Regions from separate parts of the Streptomyces sp. NRRL S-1813 genome, predicted to be linked through region 2. Evidence: riboswitches for the same ligand, from Rfam matches in the RefSeq annotation. Region 2 holds a riboswitch; the other holds the start of a gene.
What was found. Region 2 has a riboswitch for ZMP and ZTP ahead of IF67_RS0107665 (bifunctional 5,10-methylenetetrahydrofolate dehydrogenase/5,10-methenyltetrahydrofolate cyclohydrolase). Riboswitches for the same ligand answer to the same signal wherever they lie in the genome.
Positions count from the first base shown of each region.

Region 1 (11,564 bases), on a different contig from region 2:
CGCTGACCGCGACGCTCTCGGGCGGCACGGCGAGCGTCACCACCAGCGCGTTGAGCGTGGGCACGCACACGGTCACGGCGACGTACAGCGGTGACACCAACTTCACCACCTCCAGCGGCACGGACACCCAGACGGTCAACCTGGCGGCGACGACCACCACGGTCTCCTCGACTCCTGACCCGTCGGTGGTCGGTCAGCCGGTGACCTTCACGGCCACTGTCGCTCCGGTGTCGCCGGGTGCGGGTACGCCGACGGGTACGGTCACGTTCGTGGCCACCAACGGCGTGACCACGGTGACGCTGACCGGCACCCTCAGCGGCGGCACGACCAGCGTGACCACGAGCGGTTTGGTGACCGCGGGCGCGTACATCGTCACGGCGACGTACAGCGGTGACGGGAGCTTCACGGGTTCCGTCGGTACGGACACGCAGACGGTGGGTCAGGCGGCGACGACCACCACGGTCTCCTCGTCTCCGGACCCGTCGGTGGTCGGTCAGCCGGTGACGTTCACGGCCACCGTTGCTCCGGTGTCACCGGGTGCGGGTACGCCGACGGGTACGGTCACGTTCGTGGCCACCAACGGCGTGACCACGGTGACGCTGACCGGGACGCTCAGTGGCGGTACGACGAGCGTGACCACAAGTGGATTGGTGACGGCGGGGACGTACACCGTCACGGCGACCTATAGCGGTGACGCCAACTTCACCACCTCCACCGGCACGGACACGCAGACGGTGACCCAGGCGGCGACGACCACCACGGTTTCGTCGTCTCCTGACCCGTCGGTGGTGGGTCAGCCGGTGACGTTCACGGCCACCGTGGCTCCGGTTTCGCCGGGTGCGGGTACGCCAACCGGGACGGTGACGTTCCTGGCCACCAACGGGGTCACCACGGTGACGCTGACCGGGGCGCTCAGCGGCGGTACGACGAGCGTGACCACAAGTGGTCTGGTGACGGCGGGGACTTACACCGTCACGGCGACCTACAGCGGTGACGGGAGCTTCACCACCTCCGTCGGTACGGACACGCAGACGGTGGCTCCGGCGGCGACGACCACGACGGTCGCGTCGACTCCGGACCCGTCGGTGGTGGGTCAGCCGTGACTCTCACCGGCACCCTCAGCGGCGGCACCACCAGCGTGACCACCAGCGGGCTGGTCACCCCCGGCACGTACACCGTCACGGCGACCTACAGCGGTGACGCCAACTTCACCACCTCCGTCGGTACGGACACGCAGACGGTGGCTCCGGCGGCGACGACCACGACGGTCGCGTCGACTCCGGACCCGTCGGTGGTGGGTCAGCCCGGCGGTACGACCAGCGTGACCACCAGCGGGCTGGTGACCGCGGGCGCGTATGTCGTCACGGCTACCTACAGCGGTGACGGGAGCTTCACCACCTCCGTCGGTACGGACACGCAGACGGTGGGTCAGGCGGCGACGACCACCACGGTTTCGTCGACTCCGGACCCGTCGGTGGTGGGTCAGCCGGTGACCTTCACGGCCACCGTGGCTCCGGTATCGCCGGGTGCGGGTACGCCGACCGGAACGGTGACGTTCCTGGCCACCAACGGGGTCACCACGGTGACTCTCACCGGCACCCTCAGCGGCGGCACCACCAGCGTGACCACGAGCGGGCTGGCGACCGCCGGCGCGTACACCGTCACCGCGACCTACAGCGGTGACGCCAACTTCACCACCTCCACCGGCACGGACACCCAAGTGGTGGGTCAGGCGGCCACGACCACCACGGTCTCGTCGACTCCCGACCCGTCGGTTGTCGGTCAGCCGGTGACCTTCACGGCCACCGTGGCTCCGGTATCGCCGGGTGCGGGTACGCCAACCGGAACGGTGACGTTCCTCGCCACCAACGGCGTGACCACGGTGACGCTGACCGGGACGCTCAGCGGCGGTACGACCAGCGTGACCACGAGCGGGCTGGTCACGGCCGGCGCGTACACCGTCACCGCGACCTACAGCGGAGACGCCAACTTCACCACCTCCACCGGTACGGACACGCAGACGGTGACCCAGGCGGCGACGACCACCACGGTTTCGTCGACTCCGGACCCGTCGGTGGTGGGTCAGCCGGTGACCTTCAGTGCGACGGTCGCTCCGGTATCGCCAGGTGTGGGTACTCCCACCGGGACGGTCACGTTCCTGGTCACCGACGGGGTCACCACGGTGACGCTGACCGGGACGCTCAGCGGTGGCACCACCAGCGTGACCACCAGCGGGCTGGTCACGGCGGGGACGTACACCGCCACCGCGACCTACAGCGGTGACGCCAACTTCACCACCTCCACCGGCACGGACACGCAGACGGTGACCCAGGCGGCCACGACCACCACGGTCTCGTCGACTCCCGACCCGTCGGTGGTGGGGCAGTCGGTGACCTTCACTGCCGTCGTGGCTCCGGTCTCGCCGGCTGTGGGTACCCCCACGGGGACGGTCACGTTCGTGGCCACCGACGGGGTCACCACGGTGACCCTCACGGGCACGCTCAGCGGCGGCACCACCAGCGTGAGCACGAGCGGGCTGGTGACCGCCGGCGCGTACACCGTCACCGCGACCTACAGCGGAGACACCAACTTCGCCACCTCCACCGGCACGGACACGCAGACGGTGGCGCAGGCGTCGACGACCACCACGGTCACCTCGGCTCCTGACCCGTCGGTGGTGGGGCAGTCGGTGACCTTCACGGCCACCGTCGCACCGGTATCGCCGGGGGCAGGTACCCCGACCGGGACGGTCACGTTCGTGATCACCGGTGGCCCGACGCTGACCGCCACCCTCTCCGGGGGTACGGCCACCGCGTCGACCACCGCGCTGGGCGCCGGCACCTTCCCCGTCACGGCCACCTACAGCGGTGACGCCAACTTCACCACCTCCAGCGGCAGCGACACCCAGACGGTGGCGCAGGCGTCGACGACCACCACGGTCACCTCGTCGCCCGACCCGTCGGTGTTCGGGCAGTCGGTGACCTTCACCGCCACGGTCGCGCCGGTCTCACCCGGCGCCGGCACGGTGACCGGCACGGTCACCTTCGTCATCGACGGTGGCGGAGGCGGCACGCTGACCGGCACCGTCTCCGGCGGAGTCGCCACCGCCACCACCAGCACGCTCGACGCAGGCGTCCACAACGTCACCGCGACCTACGGCGGTGACGCCGACTTCACCACCTCCAGCGGCACCGACACCCAGACGGTCAACCAGGCAGCCACGACGACCACGGCCACCTCGTTCCCCGACCCGTCCAACTCCGGCGACACGGTCGCGATCCTCGCGTTCGTGTCGGCGGTGGCTCCGGGCAGCGGCGTCCCGACCGGGACGGTCAGCTTCGTGGTCAACGACGGCGTGATCACCTTCACCCTCACCGGAACGCTCGACGGCGCCGGCGTCGCCGCGGTCAGCACCCCGCTGACCGCCGGCAACTACCTCATCACGGCGACCTACGCCGGTGACACCAACTTCACCACCTCCAGCGACACCGACACCCAGACCGTCGTGTAACCACCCGTCCCTTCCTCCCGTACAGCGCACCAGCGCCGGGCCCCCCAGTGAGGGCGGCCCGGCGTCGTGCTGTGCCCCGCTGCCCGTGCGGGGCGGCGGCACGGAAGGAGGAGGCCGCCTCATTGCGCCGGGCCCCCGGGTGCCGTCTACGCTGGCTGCGCTCCAACAGATGTTCACGGGGGAAGGCAAGGTATGGCAGACAAAGCACGCCGGCGGCTGCGGTCGAGCACGGTGATCCTGGGCGGTATGGGGGCGCTGGCCGCCGCGTTGACGTCCTGCGGCTCCGAGCCCGACAAGCGCTGCGTGGACCGCAACAGCTACGACACGCTCAAGGGCTACCGCATCGTCGACTCCAAGAACTGCTCGGCAGGCGGCAGTTCGTCCAGCGGCAGCAGCACGTCCGGCAGCGGCGGATACGGCAAGACCGGCCGCGGCGGGACGGCGAAGCAGCCCGTCGACGGTCAGTGGTACTACGACCCGGACAACGCCGGCGGCAAGTACGCCGACGACGGCACCTTCAGCAAGGCCACGGCCGTCAACCGCGGCGGCTTCGGCTGCTCCGGCTCGGGCGGCGGCCGCCACGGCTCCTTCGGCGGCTGAGCGGACGCGGTACCGCCATGGAACGCCACACCATCGAGCCCCGCCCCGACTGGCAGCGGACCGTCGAGGCGCAGGGCCTGATCTACCCGCTGACCCGCTACCCGGACGACTCGCTGCGCCCGTACTGGGACGAGAGCGCGTACTACGAGTTCACCCTCCCCGAGGTCGAGGCCCTGGAGGAGGCCGTCGAGGAACTGCACGGCATGTGCCTGGCCGCGGCCGACCACATCGTCGAGCAGGACCGTTTCGCCGACCTCGGCATCGAGGACCCGCGGCTGGCCCGTCTGGTCGCCGAGTCCTGGCGGCGCCGGGAGGAACTCCCTTCCCTCTACGGGCGGTTCGATCTGCGCTACGACGGCAGCGGCCCGGCCAAGATGCTGGAGTACAACGCCGATACGCCGACCTCGCTGGTGGAGGCGGCCAGTCCGCAGTGGTTCTGGATGGAGGAGCGCTTTCCCGGCGCCGACCAGTGGAACTCGCTGCACGAGCGGCTGGTGGCGGCCTGGAAGCGGCAGGCGCCGCTGCTGCCGCCGGGCGCGCCGCTGCACTTCGCGCACTCGTCGGGTGACGAGCTCGGCGAGGATCTGATGACCGTCGCCTACCTGGAGGAGACGGCGCAGCAGGCGGGCCTGGAGACGGTCGCGATCTCGATGGAGGACATCGGCTGGGACCGGCTGTCCGGCCGCTTCGTCGACCAGCGGCTGCGCTTCATGCGGTCCTGTTTCAAGCTCTACCCGTGGGAGTGGCTGGCCGACGACGACTTCGGCCCGTACGTCCTGGACACCCTCGACAACGGGGGCGGCACCGGCTCCACCCTCTGGATCGAGCCCGCCTGGAAGATGCTGCTCTCCAACAAGGCGCTGCTGGCGGTCCTTTGGGAGCTGTATCCCGGCCACCCGAACCTGCTGCCCGCCTACCTGGACGGCCCGCGCGAGCTGGCGCACACCCGTGGTTACGTCGCCAAGCCGCTGCTCGGCCGGGAGGGTGCCGGTGTCACCCTGCACGAGCCGGGCGCCGAGCCGGTGCTGCGGGGGCCCGAAGACCCGTGCTGCTACCAGGAGTTGGCGCCGTTGCCGGACTTCGACGGCAATCGGGTCGTGCTCGGCGCCTGGGTCGTCGAGGACGAGTCGGCGGGGCTCGGCATCCGGGAGTCGGCGGGGCCGGTCACCGATGAGTACGCCCGCTTTCTGCCGCATGTGATCCGCTGAGCCGGGGGCCGGCGCCTCAGTGCGTCGGCCCGTCCGGCCTGCGGCCTCGCTGGCGGGGGCGCTGCCGTGCGTCGTGGTCGTGGCCGCGGTAGCGCTGTGCGGCGGCGGCCATCCGGCGTTTGAGCGGGGGCAGGTGGTTGACCACCCGCATGCCGGTGCGCATCCCGGCCAGCACCGCGCGGCCGATGACCGGTTTGTGGACCGGATCGCTCCCGCGCATCTGCGCCAGGGACTTCTCGACCGCCTCGAAGCCGTAGCGGATCATCTGGGTCTCGTAGTCGTGGATCGCCGGTATCAGCGATGCTTCGCGGTCACGGACCGAGACCAGCTTGGTGCAGAGCAGTTCGGCGTCGCGCAACGCGGTGTTCGCTCCCACTCCGCGGCCCGGCGTCATGGTGTGGATGGCGTCCCCGACCAGGGTGATGTTGCTGGTGGGCCACTGCTCGATGGGGGCCGAGGTGCGGATGTTGAGGGGGAAGCAGGTGGACGGGTCGGCCAGCTCGGCCAGCTTGCGCAGCCGGGCGTCCCAGGTGCGGGTGAGCTCGACCGTGAGGTCGTGCAGCTGCTCGCCGTTCATCCGGAGGACGTCGGGGGGCAGGTTCCGTGCCGCGCCGCCGAAGCCCAGCATGATGTAGTCGCGGGTGTTGTCGAACTGGAGGCCGGGCCAGGCGCGGAGCAGTTCGGTGTCGCTCGCGCCGATGCCCTGGCGCGGCCGGCCCTGTTCGTCCCACGGGAACTGCATGACGTGGATGATCAGCGAGTAGCCCCCGGGGGCGAGGAACATGTTGACGCCGTCGATGACCTCGGGGGTCAGCAGCTCGCGGGTGGCTTCCGTGAGGGGCACCTTGCCGGTGATTCCGATCAGGCCGCTGTCGTTCAGGGGGGCGTGGGGCAGGTACTGGCGGCGGACCCGGGAGTGGGAGCCGTCGGCGGCCACCAGCACCTCACCGGTGGCCGAGGTGCCGTCCTCGAAGTGTGCGGTGACCGTGCCGTCGGGGTTCTTGTCGTAGCGGGTGAAGACCTTGCCGAAGCGGACCTGCTCCTCCAGCCCGGTCAGCAGGACCTGCCGCAGGGTCATACGGGACACGGACCGCTCGGCGCCCGCCCCGTCCGCGCCGGGCTCGGCGAAGCCGGTCAGCGAGAGGACTTCCTTGTACTTCTCGGTGAACAGGGTGAAGCGGTCGCCGGTACGCGCGCAGGTGGCCACGAAGGTGGCGAACAGGTCGGGTGGCAGCAGACGGCCGAGTGCCCGGCTGCCATCGGGGTCGATGCCCACCCGGTAGCCCTGGAGCCCGTCGCCGCGGGTGCGGTCGCGTTCGAAGACGGCGCAGCTGATGCCGGCCCGCTTCAGGCCGTGGGCCAGGGCGAGTCCGCCGGTACCGGCGCCGATGATGATCACGTGCATGCCCTCTGGTTCCTTCCCTGAGAGGAATGACCAAGGGCTGGATAGTTGCATGGCATCTAGGTGTAGTGCAACTAGTTGTGGAGCGGTTAGTTCGCGATATCGTGAATCCGTGACCTCGACATTCCGCCGCTCCCCCCTGGCCCTGGCGGTCCTGGGCCTGCTGGAGGCAGGCCCCCTGCACCCCTACGGCATCCAGCGGCTGATCAAGCAGTGGGGCAAGGACCAGGTCGTCAACGTCGGCCAGCGCGCCGGCCTGTACCGCACGATCGCCCGCCTGGAAGACGCCGGACTGATCGCCGTCGGTGGCACCGAGCGCGACGAGCGCTACCCCGAACGCACCACCTACCGCCTCACCGAGGCGGGGCGGGACGCCGCTCTCCAGTGGCTGGCCGACATGCTGTCCACCCCCCGCAACGAGTACCCGGAGTTCCCCGCCGCCCTGTCCTTCCTGCCGCTGCTCACCCCGCAAGCCGCCCACGGCCTGCTGGACCGGCGACGCGAACACCTCGCCCGGCGCCGCACCGAACTCGACGCCGAACTCGCCACCGAGGCCGGGGGCCGGGCGCTCCCGCGCGTGGCCCTGATCGAGAGCGAATACCTGCGCGCGGTCACCCATGCCGAACTGGAATGGGTGAACGGCATCCTCGCCTCGCTGGCCGACGGGTCGTTCACCTGGGACCGCGAAGAGCTCGACGGGATCGTCGCCGCCGCTCGCGACCAGCCCTGACCGGCCGACGGCGGGGAAGAGGCGCGGCGGGGAGAGGCGAAGGAACAGGGGCCGGCCCGCCCCTAGGGGGAGCCACCCTCTATGCCTCCAGCACGCCCCGCAGCTGGTCGAGGCCCCAGTCCAGGTCCTCCTTGCTGATCACCAGCGGCGGCGCGAGCCGGATCGTGGCGCCGTGGGTGTCCTTGGCCAGCACCCCGCGCGCCATCAGCTGCTCGGAGATCTCCCGCCCGGTGCCGCGTGACGGGTTGATGTCCACACCGGCCCACAGTCCGCGGCCGCGCACCGCGTCCACCGCGCCGCCGCCCACCAGCAGCCCCAGCTCGCTGTGCAGATGCTCGCCCAGCTCCACGGCCTGCTGCTGGAACTCGCCGGTCCGCAGCATCGCCAGCACCTCCAGCGCCACCGCGCAGGCGAGCGGGTTCCCGCCGAAGGTCGAGCCGTGCTCGCCCGGCGCGTACACACCCAGTACCTCACGGGAGGACACCACCGCGGACACCGGCACCACCCCGCCGCCCAGCGCCTTGCCCAGCACGTACATGTCGGGCACCACGTCCTCGTGCTCGCAGGCGAAGGTCCGCCCGGTACGGCCCAGCCCCGACTGGATCTCGTCGGCGATGAACAGCACGTTCCGGCTGCGGGTCAGCTCCCGCACGCCCGCCAGATAACCCGGCGGCGGCACCAGCACCCCCGCCTCGCCCTGGATCGGCTCCAGCAGCACCGCGACCGTGTCGGCGTCGACGGCGGCCTCCAGCGCGGCCAGATCGCCGTACGGGACGCTCTCGAAACCGGGGGTGTACGGGCCGAAGTCGGCGCGGGCCTCGGGGTCCGTGGAGAAGGAGACGATGGTGGTCGTCCGGCCGTGGAAGTTGTTGTCCGCGACGATGATCTTCGCCTGGCCGTCGGGGACGCCCTTGACCTTGTAGCCCCACTTACGGGCCGTCTTCACCGCTGTCTCGACCGCCTCGGCGCCGGTGTTCATCGGGAGCACCAGCTCCATCCCGCACAGCGCGGCCAGCTGGGTACAGAAGTCGGCGAACCGGTCGTGGTGGAAGGCACGCGAGGTGAGGGTGACCCGTTCCAGCTGGGCCTTGGCCGCGTCGAGCAGCCGGCGGTTGCCGTGTCCGAAGTTCAGCGCGGAGTACCCGGCGAGCATGTCCAGATAGCGACGGCCCTCCACATCCGTCACCCAGGCACCCTCGGCGGTGGCCACGACGACGGGCAGCGGGTGGTAGTTGTGCGCGCTGTGGGCTTCGGCGGCGGCGATGCTGCGTTCCGTGGACGTCACCGGTGACTCCGTTCGGTAGGCCGTTGGGGCGCGGACGGTGCCGCGTCCCCCTCCATTGTTGCGCTCGCTCCGGGGTGGGCCTGCGAAGATCCGCCGGATCCGCCGGACAGGGAGCGTGGGGTGTCCCCCGTCCGCCCGCAAGGCAGACGGGGATATGGCGACAGGCTCTAGACTCTGCGGTGCGCACCGCGACTGGCGTACGGGGAAGCAACCTCGAGGAAGCGGTGTGCGGCAACCACCACGAGGTGCCGCCCCGCCTGGGCACCCCGGGACCGACCGGAAGAACCGATCGACCGCCCCGGAGGAACGCCATGTCACTGCCCCTTTCCCATCCCGCGCTGAGCGCCGCCGACCCCGAACTGGCCGCGCTGGTCGGCGCCGAGGAGCAGCTCCAGGCCGACACGCTGCGACTGATCCCCAGCGAGAACTACGTCTCCGCCGCCGTCCTGGAAGCCACCGGCACCGTCCTCCAGAACAAGTACAGCGAGGGGTACGCGGGCCGTCGCTACTACGAAGGCCAGCAGAACATCGACCGCGTCGAGACGCTGGCCGTCGAGCGCGCCAAGGCCGTCTTCGGCGTGGAGCACGCCAACGTCCAGCCGTACTCCGGCTCGCCCGCCAACCTCGCCGCCTACCTCGCCTTCGCCGAGCCCGGCGACACCGTGCTGGGCATGGCGCTGCCGATGGGCGGACACCTCACGCACGGCTGGGGCGTCTCGGCGACCGGTACATGGTTCCGCGGCGTGCAGTACGGCGTACGCCCGGACAGCGCGCTGATCGACTTCGACGAGGTGCGCGACCTCGCCCGCAAGGAACGCCCGAAGATCATTTTCTGTGGCGGTACCGCCGTCCCGCGCACCATCGACTTCGCCGCCTTCGGCGAGATCGCCCGCGAGGTCGACGCCGTACTCGTCGCCGACATCGCCCACATCGCCGGTCTGATCGCGGGCGGCGCCCACCCCTCGCCCGTGCCGCACGCGGACGTCATCTCCACCACCACCCACAAGACCCTGCGCGGCCCGCGCGGCGCCATGCTGATGTCCCGGGCGAGCCACGCCAAGGCCGTCGACAAGGCCGTCTTCCCCGGTCTCCAGGGCGGCCCGCACAACCACACCACCGCCGCCATCGCCGTCGCCCTGCACGAGGCGGCCGCCCCGTCCTTCCGCGACTACGCGCACGCCGTCGTCGCCAATGCCAAGGCGCTCGCCGAGGCGTTGCTGGCCCGCGGCTACGACCTGGTCTCCGGCGGCACCGACAACCACCTGGTGCTGATCGACCTCACCTCGAAGGGCGTCCCGGGCAAGGTCGCCGCGAAGGCACTGGACCGGGCCGGCATCGTCGTCAACTACAACACCGTCCCCTTCGACCCGCGTAAGCCCTTCGACCCCTCCGGTATCCGCATCGGCACCCCGTCCCTCACCTCCCGCGGACTGGGCACGGACCGGATGCCGCAGGTCGCCGAGTGGATCGACCGCAGCGTCCAGGCCGCGGCGAAGGGGGACGAGGAGGCGCTGGCGGCGATCCGCGGCGAGGTCGCGGAACTGATGGCCGGCTACCCGGCGCCGGGGCTGCCGACGGACTGAGGTCCGCGGCTCCCGGGCGCCCGGCTCACCGGCCGTCGTTCAGCCGGTGAGCCGGACCGGCAGGACGTGGGTGCTGTTGCCGATGAAGCTCGGGTGCGCCGGCAGCTCCGCGTCCGGGACGGCGAGATCCAGCGCCGGATAGCGGGCGAAGAGCGCCTCCAGGGCGACGGTCGCCTCCAGCCGGGCCAGCGGCGCGCCCAGACAGTAGTGCGGCCCGTGGCCGAAGGAGAGATGCCGGGCGGCGGGCCGCCGGGTGACGTCGAACCGGTCCGCGTCGGGGCCGTACGCCTCCGGGTCCCGGCCGGCCGCGGAGTAGGAGGCCAGCATCGCGGTGCCGCGGGGGACGAGCGTGCCGCCGATCTCCAGGTCCCGGACCGGATAGCGGAACGGGAAGTGGGCGACGGGGCTGTCGTAGCGCAGCGTCTCCTCGACCACGTCGTCCCAGGTGGCCCGCCCGTTCCGCACCAGCTCCAGCTGGGCGCGGTCGGTGCACAGGGCCCGGACCGCGTTGGTGATCAGATTGAGCGTGGTCTCGTGCCCCGCGATGATCATCAGCAGCAGGGTGCCGACCAGCTCCCGTGCGCTCAGCCGGTCGCCGTCCTCCTCCTGGGCGGCGAGCAGCGCGCTGGTCAGATCGTCGCCCGGGTCCGCCCGCCGGGCCTCGGCGACCTGGGTGAGGACGGCGATGATCTCCCGGTGGGCGGCCCCCGCCTCGTCCGCCGCGCCGGTCGTGCTCACGATCAGGTTCGACAGCGCGTGCAGCCGGTCGCGCAACGCCGCGTCCACGCCCAGCAGTTCGCAGATCACGCTCATCGGCAGGGGATAGGCGAAGTGCCGCCGCAGATCCACCGTGCCGTCCGCCGCCGCGGCGTCCGGCAGCCCGTCCAGCAGCCCGGCCGTCAGCTCCACCACCTGGGGCCGCAGCGCCGCCACCCGCCGCGCGGTGAACACCTTGGTCACCAGGCCGCGCAGCCGCCGGTGGTCGGCCCCGTCGGCGGTCGTCATGCCGTCGACGGTGGCGAAGGTGGTGAGCGGCCAGCCCGGTGACACGGTGCCGTCGTGCAGAGCGGCGAAGTGGCAGGCGTTCTTGGCGACTTCGGGGTGCGCGAGGACCTCGCGCAGCACCTCGTGGCGGGTGACGGCGACCGCGGGAACCTCCCCGGGCAGCAGTACGGGGACCACCGCCCCGGCCTCCCGCAGCAGCGCGTCGGCAGCGGCCCGGCCGGCGCCGCCGGGGGCGAGCGG
Region 1 is NZ_JOHB01000001.1:152,064-163,627, forward strand. Features, by position in the region: gene IF67_RS40730 (Ig-like domain-containing protein) at 1-1,103, shown strand, start outside; gene IF67_RS43540 (beta strand repeat-containing protein) at 1,100-3,511, shown strand; gene IF67_RS0100655 (hypothetical protein) at 3,704-4,111, shown strand; gene IF67_RS0100660 (glutathionylspermidine synthase family protein) at 4,129-5,319, shown strand; gene IF67_RS0100665 (FAD-dependent oxidoreductase) at 5,336-6,724, opposite strand; gene IF67_RS0100670 (PadR family transcriptional regulator) at 6,834-7,451, shown strand; gene rocD (ornithine--oxo-acid transaminase) at 7,531-8,736, opposite strand; ZMP/ZTP riboswitch at 8,915-9,006, shown strand; gene glyA (serine hydroxymethyltransferase) at 9,048-10,319, shown strand; gene IF67_RS0100685 (cytochrome P450 family protein) at 10,359-11,564, opposite strand, start outside.
Region 1: linked by a shared signal. The riboswitch ahead of glyA (serine hydroxymethyltransferase) and the one ahead of IF67_RS0107665 (bifunctional 5,10-methylenetetrahydrofolate dehydrogenase/5,10-methenyltetrahydrofolate cyclohydrolase) in region 2 are both predicted to bind ZMP and ZTP.

Region 2 (11,564 bases):
CGAGGAAGCGATGAACAACAGCGAGACCTTCACCCCGTGGACGCAGGAGTACCGGCCCGAGACGCGCGCCGCGCAGGGCGACGGCTGGCGCTGTCCGACCACCGGCGCCGTGCCGCCTCCGATCGGGCTGGGAGCGACCTACGCGCGCGACAACGAGTACCGTGCGCCCGCCGGGCTGGCGTACCTGCGGGACCAGGGAACACCGGGGTACGAGCAGGTCGAGAACGTCGTGGCGGGACTGGAGGGCGGTTCGGACGCGCTCGTCTTCTCGTCCGGTATGGCGGCCGCCACCTCCGTCTTCCAGGTGCTGCCCGCCGGCGCGCGGGTGGTGGTTCCGCAGACCATGTACTTCGGACTCACCAAGTGGCTCAGGGAGTTCGGCCCCCAGCGCGGTCTGGAGGTCGTGCAGGTGCCGATGAACGACCTGGACGCGGTGGCCGCCGCCGTGACCGCCGCCCCGACCGCGCTGGTATGGGCGGAATCCCCGGCGAACCCCACCTGGACGGTGACGGATATCGCCGCGTGCGCCGAGATCGCGCACCGGGCCGGCGCCCTGTTCGGCGTCGACAACACCGTCCCCACCCCGGTGCACTCCAAGCCGTTCGCGCTCGGCGCCGACCTGATCATGCATTCGGGCACCAAGTACCTCAACGGCCATACGGATGTCGTCGCCGGACTGCTCGTCAAGGCGCCGGAGAGCACGGAGGCCAGGGACGCGATCTGGGAGCGGCTCCAGCTGCACCGCCGGCTGACCGGACCGATCCTCGGCCCGCTGGAGACCTACCTCCTCATGCGGGGCATCCGCACGCTCTTCCCCCGTATGCGCCAGATCTCCGCCACCGCGATGGCGGTGGCCGAGCACTTCGCCCAGCACCCCCTCATCCGGCGTGTCGCCTACCCGGGCCTGGCCACCGACCCCGGGCACGAGATCGCCGCCCGCCAGATGACCGGGGGATTCAGTGGCATGCTCTCCCTGCACGTCGACGGTGCATGGCAGCAGTCCCTGCGGACCTCGAACCACTGCGAACTCTTCATCCGTGCCACCTCGTTGGGCGGCGTGGAGAGCCTGATCGAACACCGCTACACCTTCGAGGGGCCGGGTAGTACCTCGCCGAAGGACATGCTGCGCCTGTCCATAGGTCTGGAGAGCCCCGCAGACCTCGTCGCCGACCTCGAACAGGCCCTTGAAAAGGCCGCTAAGGAAGACCGTTGAGTTCCAAGACCCCCACTCCTCACCCCGACGCCGCACCGCCGGACTCCTCCCCGCCGGCGGGCGCCGCGGTGCCGGAGGGCGCCGTCGAGCCCCCGGCCGCGGGGCCGGGGCGCCGGCCCGGCTTCGTGCGCGACGCCTCACTGTCCGCCGTGCTGGCGGGCTTCGTCGCCGTCGTCGTGTCCTACTCGGGCCCGCTCGTCATCGTGCTCGCGGCGGCATCCGCCGGACATCTGAACACCGCCCAGACCAGCTCATGGGTGTGGGCCATCTCCATCGGCAGCGGCCTGACCTGCATCGCACTGAGCCTGCGCACCAAGATGCCGGTGATCACCGCTTGGTCGACACCGGGCGCCGCCCTGCTGGTCACGAGCCTGGGCGCCTACTCCTACGCCGAAGCCATCGGCGCGTTCCTCATCACCGGACTGGTGATCACCCTGGTCGGCCTGACCGGGGTGTTCGGGTGGCTGATGCGGCAGGTGCCCACCGCCGTGGTCTCCGCCATGCTCGCCGGCATCCTGTTCTCCTTCGGCACAGGAGTCTTCACCTCCCTCAAGACCGCACCGCTCATTGCCGGTTCGGTGCTGCTCGCCTACCTCCTGGCGAAACGGTGGCTGCCGCGGTACGCCGTGCTGGTCGCCCTGGCGGCGGGCGTCGCGGCCGGCGCGGTCAGCTCCCGGCTGGACATCCACCTGGACCGGATCGAACTGGCCAAGCCGGTGCTGACGACCCCGGAGTTCTCGCTCGCCTCCCTCATCGGCATCGCGGTACCGATGATCCTGGCGACGCTCGCCTCGCAGAACGCACCGGGCATGGCCGTGCTCACCGCATCCGGCTACCGGCCCAAGGACCGCCTCCTGATCGGTTCCACGGGCCTGGTCTCCACGGTCCTGGCCCCGTTCGGCTCCCACGCCATCAACCTCGCGGCGATCACCGCCGCGATCTGCACCGGCCCCGAGTCCCACCGCGACCCGCGGCGCCGGTACGTGGCGGGAGTCTCCTGCGGCGCGTTCTACCTCCTCATCGGGGCGTTCGGCTCGACGCTGGTGGTGCTCTTCGCGGGCCTGCCCAAGGAACTGGTGGCGGCGGTCGCCGGAGTCGCGCTGTTCGGCGCCCTGGCCGGCGGCCTGACCGGGGCGGTGAAGGAGGAGAAGGACCGCGAGGCGGCCCTGATCACCTTCCTCGCCACCGCGTCCGGCGTCACCCTCTTCGGCATCGGATCCGCCTTCTGGGGCCTGCTCTTCGGAGTCGTCGCCCACCTCGTCCTGACCCGCTGGCGCCGTACGTCCACGGAATCCGTCACGTGATCTGAGCGGTCCGTTCCCCGGCGGCAGCCACGGCGCCACCGAGGCCCGCACGGGCTGCCGGGCACCTTTGCGTGTCCGGCAGCCTGCGCCGCCGGCAGGGGCCGTTGGCCGCCAGGGGCGTCCTGCCCTTCCCCAGCCCTCATCGCCGTTCGAGCAGGGAAGCCTCCATCCCGCTCATGGGGTAGTCGACGTAGCCGTCGGCCCCGCCCGCGTAGTACGTGGCAGGGTCGCCGACGGCCGGCTCGCGATGCAGCGCGAAGCGGGTGACGAGGTCGGGGTTGGCGATGAAGTGCGTGGCGAAGGAGACGGCGTCGGCGATCCCGGCGTCGATGACGGCGTTCCCTGACGCGCGGTCGAAGCCGTTGTTCGCGATCAGGGGACCGTCGAACTGCCGCCGGTAGCGCGCGATCGCCGCGAAGTCGGGCGTGCCGGCCGCAGCGATGCGGTCCCGTCCCCGCAGGTGCAGGTAGGCCACGGGACGGTCGTTGAGCTCCCTCACCAGTGCGTCGTAGTCGGCGAGTGTCTCCTCGTCGGCACGGAAGCGGTCCCCCTCGGTCCAGTACGGCCCCAGACGGACGCCGACGCGCCGTCCGCTCCATGGCAGGGCGACCGCGTCGAAGATCTCCAGCAGCAGACGCCGCCGGCCCGTACGGTCGCCGCCGTATGCGTCGGTGCGGTGATTGAGCCGCGGGTTGAGGAACTGAGGGATCAGGAACGAACCGAGGGCACCGATCTCCACCCCGTCGAACCCCGCACGTCGGGCATGGGCCGAGGCGGCACGGAAGTCGGCGACCGTGGCCGTGATGTCGGCGGTGGTCATCTCCCGTGGAGTGACGGACTCCTTGAATCCGCCGGCGGTGAAGCACCTCGTGTGGGGATTGATCGCGGACGGTCCGCCGGGCAGCTCTCCTCCCAGGTGATCGGGGTGCGAGGCGGCGCCGGTGTGCCAGAGCTGGAGCACGATACGGCCGCCGAGGGCATGCACGACGTCGGTGACCCGCCGCCACCCGGCGACCTGCTCCTCGCGGTAGATGCCGGGAACGTTCACAAAGCCGATGGCCCGTTCGCTGACCCAGGTCCCCTCGGTAATGATCAGTCCGGCGGTGGCCCGCTGGCCGTAGTAGGCGGCATGCAACTGCGTGGGTACCAGCCCGTCGTTGGCGGCACGGCCCCGGGTGACCGGGGCCATCACGACGCGGTTGGGCAACAGGAAGTCCCCGAGGTCCGCGCGCCGCAGCAGCGGCTGGTCGAGGGCGTTCGGCAGAGTGCTGCTCATGGTGTGTTCCTCCTCGTCATCAGGGCCGGGGCGGTTGCCGGGCCGGAACCTCGGCCGGGCAGCGTGCTTCCCGGTCACCTTGCGTCCGTGGTGCGCGTCATCAAGGTGACGGAGCACGACGAGGAAAGGTGACCGATGGACGAGCAGCACCGGCTGGCGGAACGGTTCGAGACGCATCGCAGCCACTTGCGAGCGGTCGCCTACCGGATGCTGGGCTCCCTCAGCGATGCGGACGACGCCGTTCAGGAAGCCTGGCTACGGCTCAGCCGCGTCGACAGCAGCACCGTCGAGAACCTGGCCGGATGGCTGACGACGGTCGTGTCGCGGGTGTGCCTCGACATGCTGCGTTCCCGGACCTCACGACGGGAGGAGCCGGTCGGGCAGCACGTGCCCGATCCGGTTCAGGACGCCGGTGACGGGAGCGGCCCGGAACCGGAAGCCTTGCTGGTCGACTCTGTCGGCCGCGCACTGCTCGTGGTGCTGGACACCCTGGCCCCCGCCGAGCGGGTCGCGTTCGTACTGCACGACATGTTCGCCGTGCCGTTCGACCGGATCGCTCCCCTCGTGGAGCGCTCACCGGTGACCACGAAGAAGCTCGCCAGCCGCGCGCGCCACAAGGTCCAAGGCACCCCCGCAGTTCCCGCCGCCGACCTCGCCCGGCAACGGAAGGTGGTCGACGCCTTTCTCGCCGCCTCGCGCGGCGGCGACCTCGATGCGCTGCTGGCGGTGCTCGCCCCCGACGTCGTGCGCCGCGCCGACCCCGCCGCCCTGCCGCCGGGTGCGGCGACAGAGGTCCGCGGCGCGCACTCCGTGGCCGAGGGGACCCTTGTCTTCGGGCGGAGGTCACGGTTCGCGGCACCGGCGCTCGTGAACGGGACCGTGGGGATCGTCGTGGCCCCGCGTGGACGGCTGCTCCTCGCCCTCACCCTCACCGTCGAGGGCGAAAAGGTCACCGAGTACGAGGTGATCGCCGACCCCGCCCGGCTTCGGCAGCTCGACCTGGCCGTCCTCGACGCCTGACCGGCCGACACGGCCCGCAGGGCGCGAGGGTCCGGGCCAGGCCCGGATTTCCGGTCAGGACGAGTCGGCCGACCCCGCGCCGTCCCGCTTCAGATTCGTCACTTTCTGGGGCAGCGGCCCCGCCCCGTCGGCGAGCGGGGGAGTGGAGCCGGGAGTGCTGGTCCCTTGCTTGAGGCTGTCGAGAATGGCCAGCCCCTGGCCGACGATGCCGGAGGCGATCTCGTTCACCCCGTCGGTGCCGTTGAGGACGGTCAGCCGGGAGCCGGAGAGGCCCTCGGCCGCGGCCTTGGCGAGTGCGGGGAGGTTCTCGATGGTGCGGTTGGCGGCGATCAGCTCCTGGTTGCCGTCCCGCAGGGAGCCCGCGAGGGCGGTGTTCGCATCGGCCCGTGCCTGGGCGACGGCCCGCTCGGTGTAGGCGCGGGCATCCGCCTCGAAGCGGACCTGGTCACGCTGTGCCTCGGCCAGCGTGCGCAGCCGGTAGGCCTCGGCGTCCGCCGGGCGGCGCACCTCGGCCTCCAGCCGCTGGGCGGCGAGTGAGGCCTGCCGCTGGGCCAGCGAGGTCTGCTCCTCGATGACCTCCTGCGAGGCCCTGGCCTGCGACAGCGGACCGGCCTGTGCGGCGCGGGCGTTGTACTGCTCGGTCTCGGCGAGGAACCCGGCCCGCTTGATCGCGGTGTCCCGCTCGTACTCGGCCTTGAGCGCCGCCGCCTGCTGTTCCCGCTCGGTGGCTTCCTGGTCGGCCTTGGCCTGTGCGATCCGGGCCGCGCTGGCGACCGCCGCGGCATGCGGGGCGGCGAGATTGGTGATGTAGCCGGAGGTGTCGGCGATCTCCTGGATCTGGAGGGCGTCGACGACGATGCCGAGCTTCTCCATCTCGGAGTGGCTGCCCTCCTTGACCTCCTGGGCGACCCGGTCCCGCTCCCGGATGATCTGCTCGACGGTCAGCCCGCCGACGATCGACCGCAGGTGACCGGCGAAGATCCGGCCCACCAGCTCCTCCATCGTGGTCTGCTCGTCCAGGAACCGCCGCGCGGCGTTGGCGATCGAGGTCTGGTCGTCACCGACCTTGAAGACGGCGACTGCCCGGACTCCGATCCGGATGCCCTGCTGGGTGACGCAGTCCTCGGAGATCTCCGCCTCCCGCAGCGACAGCGCCAGCACGCTCGCCTTCTGCTTGACGGGCATGACCCAGCAGCCATGACCCGTGACGATACGGAATTGGGCGTCCCCGGTCCGGCGCTTCGAGCCGGAGATCAACAGCGCCTCGTTCGGCGCAGGAACATGCCAGAACAACATCGGAAGGCTCCTGGTCCGGTGGAACCGGCCTCGGTCGGTGCGGGGACGGCTGCGGTTGACGGAACGCTCACGTGGCCGGCCACGGTCCTCCGGGCGGCCGCTCACGCGGGCAACGGCGCGACGATCACCGACCGCGCCGAGGTGTGGTCCACCACGATGACCTGTGTATGGCGGCTGATGGGCTCGCGGGACCAGGCGGCGAAGGCCTCGCTCCCGCCGCGTACGGGCAGCAACACCTCGCCCGGACCGTCGGTCGGGATCGAAACGGTCACCCGCCCGATCACCCCGATCGGGCTGAAGTCCGTCTCATCCGTCGCGCTCACCCGGGCTCCGTCGCTGGTCAAAGCCGCTGCCGGCGCACGAGCCGGGCAGCGGGACATCCTCGACAACTCCACGGTACTCCGGCCGGGGCGACGCTTCAGGCCGCCGGCCGGGGAGCCTTCGGCGTCACCGGTTTCAGGCGTCGAGACGGGCGGTACGGGCCGCCGGGACGGACTTTCTCGGCGGCAGTACATCGGGCGCACGATGGGGCCGGAGGGCCGTGAGGGCGGTCTCGGTCTCCTCCATCAGCGCGCGGTAGGAGACCAGTCGCTGCCACTCCGGATCGGCGACCCCGGGCACAGTGGCGGCGCGCGCCGTCCACTGCTTCACCAGCCCGGCGTACACCGGTGTCTGCCTGATGATCTCCGAGGTGATCCACCGCGGCATGTGCCCGGGGCGCGGGAGGGGGGTCTGTCCGTGACCTGCGACGGTGCCGGAAGAGGGGTCGCTCATGGCCGTAGAAACGATTCTTCCTCGCTGGAGTCACTGCGTATTTTTGCAGCGGCCCGTACTGATGCCGTGGAGGCAAGGGCATATCTCTCTCGAATATCACCTTATGCAGTGATCTATAGCTGGGAAGCGGTCCAATCCGGGCGAGGAAACGTTGTCGCAGTCATGGAACCGAGGGAGTTGTGGGAGCGCCATGCCGTACTCGCACAGGCGTTTTGCAGCAGCGATGACGAGGTCCGCCGTACGCAGGGACTCCTTGACGAGGCCGAGGCCCGCCGCTCGCGGACCCTGGCCGCCTTCGCCGTGACCGTGGGCAGCGACGCGGTGGTGGCGGAGCTGCTCGGCCTGGAAGAGCGCGAAGTGCGCCTGGCCCGCCGCACGGTGGGCAAGGAAGACGCCCGCGCGGTTGCCCAGAGCCTGCTCGCCCAGGCCCCGCGCGAGCAGCCCCCGGCCCAGCAGGCCGCCACGCACCCGGCCACGCCCCCCGCGCAGCAGCCCGCACCCCCCACGCCCCTCGCGACCCATGCCACGGCCCCGCCAACGGCGGCCCCGGCCCCCGCCCCCCAGCTCACCGAGCCCGCCTGGGCCCCCGCCCTGGACGCGGTCCTGATGAGCAGCTGGCACAACGGAGTTGACCTCACCGCCCTCGCCGCCGAACTGGGTCTCGATGTCCGGCTCCTTGTCGCACGCGCCCAACAGCTGTCCGCCGAAAGCCGTCCGGCCCAGCAGGCCCCACCGGACCGCACGGGCCGGCACCGCCGGATGGTCAATCTCCCGCCCTCCCCACCGGCCGAGAGCGCCCATCCGGCCTGGCGCGAGCGGCCGCCGCAGTCCCCACGGGAGCCGTACGAGCAGGAGCCCTGGAAGCAGCAGCCGTACCAGAACTACCCGGACCAGCAGGAGTATCAGGACTACCGGGTGTACGAGGAGCATTCACAGCAGCACCAACATCACGGGCACCACCCACACCAGCACCCGCACCAACACCAAGCACCGCACCAGCAGTATCAACAGCCCCCTCATCCCACGTGGGATGCCAATGCCATCACCGCCGCCCAGCACGACTGGGACGGCATCCTCAGCCAGTGGGAGGCCACCACCTCCACCACTCCGCCCCTCTCCGCACCTGGTCAGGGAGGTGTGTGAGGGGCCCGGTCCCGCGGGCCGCCGAGGTGCACGACGAGCGCCGTGACGCCGATGCCCGACGCCGCCCCCAGGAGTCTTCCGGCGTCGATTACAGTGGGCGGCGGGCCGTGACTGGCGCTTGGGTGGAGTACCACCGGGGAGCGGCTCGGCCACTTCTGGCCGGTGCCGCGCGCCTGGGCGATCCGACGCGACGCTCAGGAGTACTCCATGTCCGAGACCGCCCGCCTCATGGACGGCAGCGCACTGGCCCGCCGCATCGTCGAACAGGCCGCGGAACGCGCGGCGGACCTCACCCGGCAGACCGGAACGTCCCCGTGCCTGGCAACCGTACTGGTGGGCGACGACCCCGCCTCGGTGACGTACGTCCGCATGAAGCGCACCCGTTGCGAGAAGGCCGGGATCCGCTCCCGGCACATCGCGCTCCCCGCCGCCACCACGACCGCGGAGCTGGTCGACACGATCACCGCGCTGTCCCACGACCCCGACGTGCACGGCATCCTTCTCCAGCACCCGGCCGGCCCGCACATCGACGAGCGCGCCGCCTTCGAGGCCATCGCCCCCGAGAAGGACGTCGACGGCGTCACCTGCCACTCCTTCGCCGCGATGAGCTTCGGCCTGGACGGCTTCGCCTCCTGCACGCCCGGCGGCATCCTCCGCCTCCTGGATCACTACGACGTCGACCTGGCCGGCAAGCATGCCGTCGTGGTCGGCCGCAGCGCGATTCTCGGCAAGCCCGTCGGGATGCTGCTGCTCGCCCGCAACGCCACCGTCACCTACTGCCACTCCCGCACCACCGACCTCGCGTCGATCACCAAGGAGGCCGATGTCCTGGTCGCCGCAGTGGGGCGGCCCCGCTTCCTGCACGGCGAGCACCTCAAGCCCGGAGCCGTGGTGATCGATGCCGGCTCCAACCCCGGCAACATCGGTGACGTGGACTTCGACTCGGCGCGCACCCGCGCCTCCCTGATCACCCCGGTCCCCGGCGGCGTCGGCCCGATGACCATCGCCACCCTGCTCACCCAGACCGTCGATGCCGCCACCGCCCAGCTGAAGGCGGTCTGACCGCCACGCGCCCACGTTGCTTTTCTTCCCACGTTTTTGGCTGTCCCGCAACGGCGACAAACACCATGGCGGGACAGCCGAAAACGTGGGCAAGGCCACATACGTGGGGCGAAGATCAGGCCGTGGCCGCCTGAGCGCGGCCGATTTCGCGGCGGAGGCGCATGAAAGGGCGCGGACGGTTGAGGGCCAGCGCCGCGGTCACGCGTCCGTCGCGTTCGTAGCAGGCGAGGAAGCTGCGGTCGTCGGGGGAGCCTTCGACGATGCGCGGGGTGTCCGTGGGCAGTCGCCGGCCGGCGAACTGGAGGCGTACGCCGTACTGGTCGGACCAGAAGTACGGCAGGTTCCGGTGGGTCGCGACGGTGCTGCCGGCCAGCAGGTTCTGCGCGGCGACGGCGGCCTGTTCGGTGGCGCTGGTCCAGTGTTCGGCGCGGGTGCCGTTCACCCTGGCGACGTCGCCGACGGCCACGACGGCGGGCAGCGGGGTGGCGCAGCCCGCGTCGCACAGCACCCCGTCGTCGAGCGGGAGTCCGGAGTCCGCCAGCCAGGCGGCGTTGGGGCGTACGCCGATGCCGATGACGACCACCTCGGCGGGGAGCAGCCGGCCGTCGGCCAGTTCGACCCCGGTGACGCGGTTCTCGGTGCCGCCGCTGTGCAGCCGGGCGACACCGGTCCCGGTGAGCAGGGTGACGCCGTGGTCCGCATGGAGAGCGGAGCAGATCCCGGCCATCGTGTCGCCGAGTTGGGGGACGAGGGGGAGCGGGGCGGCCTCGACCACGGTGACGTCGTGGCCGAGGGCGGCGCAGGACGAGGCGACCTCGGCACCGATGAAGCCGCCGCCGATCACCACCACCCTGACCGGGCCCGAGGCCAGCTCCGCGCGCAGCGCCTGGGCGTCGTCGAGGGTGCGCAGGGTGTGGGCTCCGGTGGGTGCCGGGCCGGGGAGGAGGCGCGGAGTGGCGCCGGTGGCGATGACCACGCCGTCGGTGGTCAGGGACCGGCCACCATCGAGGAGCACGGTGCGTCCGCCGGTGTCGAGTCCGGTGGCCCGGGTGCCCAGCAGCCATTCGGCGTCCAGCTCGGCGATCTCCTCGGCGTCGGCCAGGGCCAGTTGACCCTGGTCGGCGGTGGCGCCGGTGAGGAAGTCCTTGGACAGCGGCGGCCTGTCGTAGGGGCCGTGGCACTCGTCCCCGACGATCACCAGGCGTCCGTCGAACCCTTGGGAGCGCAGGGCCCGCGCGGCGTACAGGCCGGCCAGCGAGGCCCCGATGACAGCGACCGACTTCATGCGGCGTTGCCCTCCTCGGCGGCGTGGTGGACGTAGATCATGCCGTTGTCGACGGTCACGGGGTGGGTGCGCACGGCCCGCCGGGCGGGCAGGCAGGTCGGCGCTCCGGTGCGGAGATCGAACGAGGCGGCGTGCAGGGGGCATTCGACCAGGCAGCCTTCCAGCCAGCCGTCCGACAGTGAGGCGTCCTGGTGGGTGCAGGTGTCGTCGATGGCGTACAGCTGTCCGTCGGTGTGGAAGACGGCGATCGGCGGTGCGGTGTCGATGCGTACGGACTCGCCTGTCGGCAGGTCGGCGAGAGGGCAGACAGGAATCACGGGACCCCCCTGTTACTGATCGGTATCATCGAGTTTCGCGGTGCGCACGATGAAGCGCTATGCGCAACAGAATCCCGATGGGGAGCGGATGCGTCAAGGGATCCCCGGAATTGCCGGACCGTCGCATCCCGCGCGACGGATCGGTGATCGGGGTGCCGGTGTGCCGGCGCCCGCCCGCCGGCCGGACGAGGGGCGGCTGCCCGGGGGCGCCAGGTGCGCGGCTGTCGCGGCCGAGGGGCTGTCGCGGCGGCTGGGATACGCCTGTTGACCTGGTGGCAGGCGGGAAAATGGAGGCGCCGCTGGAGCGGGGGGATTTGACTCCGGAGCTGTGCCCAGGGGCGTAACGAGTCCTTTACCAAGAGTCGGCCCGTACCTCTTGACGGTGCCGATCCGGCGTTCCCACTATGTCTCTCATCGCGCAACCAGTCGTGCAGTGCGCAACACTGAGGGGTAGGGCATGCCACACGAAGTCCATGCCGTCGTCGCGGCGAAACAAGGCGCGCCGGTCGAGCTTCAGACGATTCTGGTGCCGGATCCCGGCCCGGGAGAAGTGCTCGTCGCCGTGCAGGCCTGCGGTGTCTGCCATACCGATCTGCACTACCGGGACGGTGCGGTCAACGACGAATTCCCTTTTCTGCTCGGCCATGAGGCGGCCGGTGTCATCGAGTCCGTCGGCCCCGGCGTCACCGGCCTTGCCCCTGGTGACTACGTGGTCCTCGCCTGGCGGGCGCCCTGCGGCAACTGCCGCTCCTGTCGTCGCGGACGGCCGTGGTACTGCTTCGACTCGGGCAACGCCACCCAGCCGATGACCCTGCGGGACGGCACTCCGCTCGCCGCCGCGCTCGGCATCGGGGCGTTCGCCGAGAAGACCCTG
Region 2 is NZ_JOHB01000003.1:117,510-129,073, reverse strand. Features, by position in the region: gene IF67_RS0107710 (FAD/NAD(P)-binding protein) at 1-14, shown strand, start outside; gene IF67_RS0107705 (trans-sulfuration enzyme family protein) at 11-1,213, shown strand; gene IF67_RS0107700 (benzoate/H(+) symporter BenE family transporter) at 1,210-2,517, shown strand; gene IF67_RS0107695 (alkene reductase) at 2,657-3,793, opposite strand; gene IF67_RS0107690 (sigma-70 family RNA polymerase sigma factor) at 3,929-4,813, shown strand; gene IF67_RS0107685 (SPFH domain-containing protein) at 4,868-6,109, opposite strand; gene IF67_RS0107680 (hypothetical protein) at 6,211-6,432, opposite strand; gene IF67_RS40230 (hypothetical protein) at 6,566-6,883, opposite strand; gene IF67_RS40225 (hypothetical protein) at 7,046-8,026, shown strand; ZMP/ZTP riboswitch at 8,124-8,212, shown strand; gene IF67_RS0107665 (bifunctional 5,10-methylenetetrahydrofolate dehydrogenase/5,10-methenyltetrahydrofolate cyclohydrolase) at 8,234-9,088, shown strand; gene IF67_RS0107660 (NAD(P)/FAD-dependent oxidoreductase) at 9,204-10,373, opposite strand; gene IF67_RS0107655 (bifunctional 3-phenylpropionate/cinnamic acid dioxygenase ferredoxin subunit) at 10,370-10,690, opposite strand; gene IF67_RS0107650 (S-(hydroxymethyl)mycothiol dehydrogenase) at 11,148-11,564, shown strand, end outside.